One region of the Paraburkholderia sp. A1BS-2L genome, then DNA from elsewhere that is predicted to be linked to it. Evidence: riboswitches for the same ligand, from Rfam matches in the RefSeq annotation. Region 1 holds a riboswitch; the other holds the start of a gene.
What was found. Region 1 has a riboswitch for glycine ahead of gcvT (glycine cleavage system aminomethyltransferase GcvT). Riboswitches for the same ligand answer to the same signal wherever they lie in the genome.

Region 1 (3,401 bases):
GAGCTTGGCGTCGGCGGCCGGCTTGATCTTGAAGAGCCATGACTCGTACGGGGCGCCGTTCACCTGGTCCGGGGTGTCGACCAGCGCCGAGTTCGATTCGATGATCTCACCCGCGACCGGTGCGTAGATGTCCGAGGCGGCCTTGACCGACTCGATCACGGCAACCGCGTCGCCGGCGGTGACGGCGCGGCCCGCATCAGGCAGTTCGAGGAAGACGATGTCGCCGAGGGCTTCCTGCGCGTGGTCGGTGATGCCGACGGTCAGCGTGCCGTCGGCTTCGGTGCGGATCCATTCGTGCGATTCGGTGTATTTCAGATCGGCCGGGATGCTCATGGTTGCTCCAGTGCGTGGTTCGTTATGGCTTGAAAGAGGGGGGGCGTGCGTGGCGCGGATCCTCGCGGATCGCCTTGGCTCAAGCGGCGAGCACCTTGCCGTTGCGCACGAAGGGCAGTTTTACCACGCTTGCGGGCAGGGCCTTATCGCGGATCAACACCTGCACGACGTCGCCCGGCTGCACGCCCTGGGGCACGCGCGCGAAGGCGATCGATTCCTGCATCGTCGGCGAGAAGGTGCCGCTCGTGATTTCACCTTCGCCCTGCGGCGTGACGACTTTCTGGTGCGCGCGCAGCACACCGCCGGCCTTGCCGTTTTCCTTTTGCAGGATCAGGCCGACGAAGGCCATGCGCGAGCCGTTGGCTTCGAGCACGGGGCGGCCGACGAAGTCGCGCGGCTCCTTCATGTCGACGGTCCAGGCAAGGCCCGCGTCGAGCGGCGAGACGGTGTCGTCCATGTCCTGGCCGTAGAGATTCATGCCCGCTTCGAGGCGCAGCGTGTCGCGCGCGCCGAGGCCGCAGGGCTTCACGCCCTGGCGCTGCAGGGCATCCCAGAACTCGCCTACGGCGGCGGCGGGCAGCACGACTTCGAAGCCGTCCTCACCGGTGTAACCGGTGCGAGCGATCATCAATTCGCCGAACGGCGAGGCTTCGATCTTCGCGGCGTTGAAGGGCTTGAGCAGTTCGGTGGCGCTGCGCGAGGCGGGCGCGACTTGCCAGACCTTTTCGCGTGCGTTCGGGCCCTGCACGGCGACGATCGCGAGATCGCGGCGCGGCGTGACGGTGAGGCCGAAGCCGCCTTCGGCGTTGAGCTTCTCGAACCAGGCGATGTCTTTTTCGGCGGTGCCCGCGTTGACCACGGTGCGGAACGTATCTTCAGCAAAGTAATAGACGATCAGGTCGTCGATCACGCCGCCTTCGGGGTTCAGCATGCACGAGTAGAGCGCCTTGCCCGGCGTGACGAGCTTGGCCACGTTGTTGGCGAGCGCGCGGGCGAAGAACTCGCGCGTCTTCGCGCCCGAGAAGTCGACGACGCACATGTGCGAGACGTCGAACATGCCGGCATCGGTGCGCACGGCGCGATGCTCGTCGATCTGCGAGCCGTAGTTGACGGGCATGTCCCAGCCGCCGAAGTCGACCATGCGGGCATTGAGCGCGCGATGCGAGTCGTTCAGCGGGGTGCGTTTGAGTTCGGTCATGGGGCCTCAGGCGGTCACGAAAAATCGCGCGAAAACGAAAAAGGCCATGCAGGAAACGCCACAGGCCCAATGCCTGGGGTCGGTTCTTGCATGGCCCCTCTGTCCTCGATACCTGAGAGATTGCGCCGTGCTTGATGGTGCTCGATGGCGCGCGCCCCTTCGGTGGGCAGCCTGAACGCCAGGAGTTACGATCCTCCGCCGCCGTTCTACTGCCGCTCTCCAGAGTTGCGGATTCGAAATTCACGCGCTGCGCTGGAAGGCGAGCGGGCGATTCGAAGGTCCGGCGCGCACGGTCCTTTTGCCTGAGAGTTTGTGGGTTGCCCCTTCGGCGGCGCCGCGCATTGCACCCGCTCGATGGCAGGGTGCGACAAACGGCGCGCTCTCCCGGCGCGCGCAGCGATTGTGCGCGACGCTTGGGCGGTGTGTCAATGCGGAAAAAATCGGGGCAGGCGGCGCGCGGCTGGCTGCACAGCGCGTCGCCTGAGGTGCCGGGTTACTCACCGATCGCGCGCGCCGCCGTATCCAGCTCCTGGTTCAGCACGTGTTGCTCGTCGGCGGAGATGCCGCCGCCGTGCTGGCTGGCCATGTCGTGCGCTTCGCCGCGGATCGTGTCGAGGCGGTGATGGAGCGCAGCCCCCTGGGGCGGCGGATAGTAGCCCTGATTCACGCGCATATCGATGCGGCGGCCCAGATTGTCGAGGCGTCCGTCGATCTGATGCAGGCGCTCCACGGCCACATCATGCGGGCTCGGGCCGGGATTCGGGGCCACCACCACGGTGGGGCGCGGGGCGGACTGGTTGACCACGCACGCAGCGAGCGTCGAGATGAGCGCGCCGGCGGCGGCGTAGCGGATGGCACGGTTCAAACGGGTCATTGAGACTCTCCTTGTTTGCAGCTTCTCGTCGTCGTTGCTGCATTTTTTTGCGTCGTACGTCCGCAAACGTGCCGCGCGCGCCGCCCGATGACCCGGGTGCGGCGCGCACTTGTAACGATTTGTTCAGACCTTTCAGCCGCGTCGGTGAAATGCAAGCTGCGAGGCGGGCGGCTCAAGCTGCACGCGTGAACGCAATCGTGCGGCCTTCGGCAGCGCTTTGCGTGGCGATCTCGATGATGCTCATCACGTCAATGGCATCCTGCGGGCTCACCGGGAATGGCTCGCCATCGCGGATCGCGGCCGCGAGCGCGCGATAGAGATCGGCGTAATTGCCGGCGGCGTTGGGCGCGGTGCGCTCGGCTTCCGTGCCATCGTCGGCCAGTGTGTGCAGGCGGCCCGCTTCGTTGCCTTCGCCGAAACCGGGCTGGCCCGGACGCAGCCCCGCCTTCAATTGATCTTCCTGCGTATCGAGCCCGTTCTTCAGGTAGCTGCCGCGCGTGCCATGAATCACGAAGCGCGGCGCGAACGCGGCCAGCGCGCTCGCGTGGAGCACGGCGTCATGGCCGGGGTAGCGCAGCACGAGATGCGCGTAGTCGGGCGCGCTGGCATTGTCGCGGCGCGCGTGGACGAACGCCGTGACTGCCTCGGGCGCACCGAACAGCGCGAGCGCCTGGTCGATCAGATGCGGCCCGAGGTCGTAGAGCAGGCCGCCGCCGCGCGTGGCGTCCTCGCGCCAGCGCTGGCGCACCTGCGGGCGGAAGCGGTCGAAATGCGATTCGAAGTGCGTGACGCGCCCCAGCGCGCCGTTCGCGAGCAGCTCGCGCACGGTGAGGAAGTCGCCGTCCCAGCGGCGGTTGTGGAACGGCGCGAACACGAGGCCACGCTGCTTCGCGATGGCCGCGAGCGTGCGCGCCTCTTCAGCGCTGAGCGTGACCGGCTTGTCGACGAGCACATGCTTGCCGCGCTCCAGCGTGCGGCGCGCGAGCTCGTAGTGCG
Region 2 (3,401 bases), on a different replicon from region 1:
GTGACCGGCGCGATCGACGCGGCGATCGTCTGGGATCCGGTCTTCAGCGCGCTGCGCGCAGCCGGCGGCAAGGCCATCAAGACCGACGGCGACCTGCCGCGCGAAGCTTCCAGCTACAACGTGTGCATCGCCAACGCGGAATGGGCGAAAGCGCATCCGGACCTGGTGACCGGCTTCGTCAAGGCGCTCGACGCGGGCTATCAGGTGACGATGAAGAATCGCGACCAGGCGATCGCCGAGATGGCGAAGGCCACCGGCGTGACCGTGCCGGTTGCGACGAGCGAGCTCGCCGGTTACGAGCTCTTTTCCGGTGCCGACCAGACCACGCCCAAGGTGATGGGCCTCGACGCCGGCGTCAAAACCTCCGCGACGTACCAGACGCTGGTGAATACCGCCAAGGTGCTCAACCAGATCGGGCGTATCCCGTCGGTGCCGGCGAACTTCGACGCGAACGTCGCGCCGCAGTATTCGAAAGCGTTGGCGCATTGACTCATTCGCGCATTGATCCATTGACGGTCTGACCGTCGAACAGGAGACGAACTTGAACATCGTCATCGATTCCCTGTACAAGACTTTCGGCGCCACCACGGCACTGGAAAACATCAATCTGCAGTTCCGGGGCGGCGAATTCATCACCGTGCTCGGCTCTTCCGGCTGCGGAAAGACGACCTTGCTGCACCTGCTCGCCGGTCTGACGTCGCCCTCGCGGGGCAACATCTATATCGATGGCGAGGTCAAGGAACAGCCCGGCGCCGACCGTGTCGTGGTGTTCCAGCAGGCCGGCTTGTTTCCGTGGCTCAGCGTGGAAGAAAACATCGAGTTCGGTCCTTCGCTGCACGGGGTTCCCAAAGAGCAACGGCGCAAGGATTCCGCGGAGATCCTGCGCATCATCGGCCTGGAATCGTTCGCCAAACATAAGCCCTACGAGTTGTCGGGCGGCATGCAGCAGCGCGTGGCGATCGCGCGGGCGCTCGTCATGAAGCCGAAGGTGCTGCTGATGGACGAGCCCTTCGGCGCACTCGATGCGCAGACGCGCCATTCCATGCAGACGTTCTTGACCGAGCTATGGGAGAAGCTTCATTGCACGATCGTGTTCATCACCCATGACATCGACGAAGCGATCTTTCTCGGCACGCGGCTCGTGGTGCTTTCGGCGCGTCCTGGGCGGGTGGCACTCGACGTGCCCATCGAGCTGGACCGCCCGCGCACGCCGGAGGTCGCGTTCGAGCCGCATTTTCTGGAATTGAAGAAGACGGCGATGGGCATTCTCGCGCATTGATTCTTGCGCATTGATGCATGCGCTCCCCGAGCGCGGCGGTCAACGGCCCATGAGCAGCGTGCCAGCGAAAAATCGCTTGCAAGCGCAATAACGGCCCGCTATCGTTGCGCTGTTCGACACGCTGCAGCGGGAGAGACCGTCACTGCGAAAGCACCTGACGGCGCCGACGGAGCAACCGCCCCGGAAACTCTCAGGCACAAGGACCCTGCAGCAAGAACATCTGGAGAGCGGCGCGAACGCGCCCACCGAAGGAGATTTCCGCGCCGGCGCGTCCAGCGCCGGCGCGGAAAGAAACTCTCAGGTACATGGACAGATGGGGCACAGGTGTCGGAAACGACAAGTGCTCAATCTAATCTGGACCATGTCATGTCACGAATCGCCATTATTGGCGCCGGGATTACCGGCGTCACGACCGCTTACGCCCTCGCCAAGCGCGGTTTTCGCGTTACCGTGCTCGAACGCCATCGCTATAGCGCGATGGAGACTTCGTTCGCGAACGGCGGCCAACTCTCCGCATGCAACGCCGAAGTCTGGAACAGCGCCGCCACCGTTCTCAAAGGCCTGCGCTGGATGCTCACGCGCGACGCGCCGCTGCTCGTAAACCCGCTGCCGGGCTGGCACAAATATTCGTGGATGGCCGAGTTCCTGCGGCAGATTCCGAACTATCGGGCAAACACGCTCGAAACCGTGCGCCTTGCCATCGCGGCCCGCGAACACCTGTTCGAGACCGCGCGCAAGGAGGGGATCGAATTCGACCTGGAACAGCGCGGCATCCTGCACATCTTCCGGGACCGCAAGAGCTTCGACGCTTCATCGAAGGTCAACGCCATCTTGACCGAAGGCGGTCTCGACCGCAGGCCGGTGACCGCAGCCGAGATCCGCCAGATCGAGCCCACGCTGGAGGGCGCGTTTTACGGCGGCTTCTTCACGCCCTCCGATTCGACCGGCGACATCCACAAGTTCACGCGCGGCCTGACGCAAGCGTGCGTGCGGCACGGCGTGGAGTTTCGCCACGACACGCAGATCACGGCGATCCGGCGCGATTCGGACGGTGTCTTTACGGTATCGGCGACGCAGCAGGGCGCCGCTCACCACGCGAGGTTCGAGCGCATCGTCGTTTGCGCGGGCGTCAACAGCCGCGCATTCGCGTCGATGCTGGGCGACCGCGTGAACGTGTATCCGGTGAAGGGCTATTCGATCACCGTATGCCTCGACGACGAGACGAGCCAGCGTGCGGCGCCATGGGTCAGCCTGCTCGACGAGAGCGCCAAGATCGTCACAAGCCGGCTGGGCGCCGAGCGCTTCCGCGTGGCCGGCACGGCCGAGATCAACGGCCTTAACCGGGACATTCGCGCCGACCGCGTCGCGCCGCTCGTCGAGTGGACGCGGCGCCTGTTCCCGCAGGTCAGCACCTCGCGCGTGATCCCGTGGGCCGGACTGCGGCCCATGTTGCCGAGCATGCTGCCGAAGGTCGGCCGGGGACGCATGCCGGGCGTGTTCTACAACACCGGGCACGGGCACCTCGGCTGGACGTTGTCGGCGGCAACGGCGGAGAACGTCGCCGCGCTGATCGAGGGCATGGCGGGCAGTGCCCAGGGCGTTCGCTTGGCGACCGCCTGAGCGTCGCGGCATCGTCGCTTGACTTGACCGCAGCACCTCATGGCCGCCCGCGCAAGCACGCGGGCGGCGCGGCTATTTGCGGCGCGCGGGCGGCTTTTCGTCCGCGTGCTGGTCCGCGTGTTCATGCACCCAGACTTCGTGCAGGTCCACCATGAAGGCCTGCAAAATCGAAGGTACGGCAGAGGCCCGGCGCGTCGCCGCGCAAAAGGGCGACTGCATGCCGAACTGCTCCGGGCCGATGCGCCGCATCTCGTCGCGCTCGACCCAGCGCGCCGCGTAGTGATTTGGAAGGAATCCTATATATGCGCCCGAGAGAATCAGGATCGCCTGCGCCTCGACGTTGTCGACGGTCGCCGCAGCCTTGCTCGCACTCAGCATCTTCAGGTCGTGCTGCTGCAGGTAGCCGCGCGCGGCGATGCGGCTCGTGGCAATGGCTTCGATCTGAATGCCGTTTTCCCGTGCCCCGGCAAAGAGCGGATTGCCCTTGCCGCAATAGAGCCCA

Region 2: another riboswitch for glycine. It lies ahead of P5W98_RS15490 (D-amino acid dehydrogenase); the one in region 1 lies ahead of gcvT (glycine cleavage system aminomethyltransferase GcvT).

The regions. Positions count from the first base shown of each region.
Region 1 covers NZ_CP120428.1:3,132,155-3,135,555, reverse strand. Annotated here, with positions in the region: gene gcvH (glycine cleavage system protein GcvH) at 1-333, opposite strand, end outside; gene gcvT (glycine cleavage system aminomethyltransferase GcvT) at 413-1,531, opposite strand; glycine riboswitch at 1,621-1,764, opposite strand; glycine riboswitch at 1,813-1,928, opposite strand; gene P5W98_RS14340 (hypothetical protein) at 2,025-2,396, opposite strand; gene P5W98_RS14335 (oxidoreductase) at 2,578-3,401, opposite strand, start outside.
Region 2 covers NZ_CP120429.1:154,413-157,813, forward strand. Annotated here, with positions in the region: gene P5W98_RS15480 (taurine ABC transporter substrate-binding protein) at 1-489, shown strand, start outside; gene P5W98_RS15485 (ABC transporter ATP-binding protein) at 542-1,279, shown strand; glycine riboswitch at 1,396-1,495, shown strand; gene P5W98_RS15490 (D-amino acid dehydrogenase) at 1,646-2,899, shown strand; gene P5W98_RS15495 (LysR family transcriptional regulator) at 2,972-3,401, opposite strand, start outside.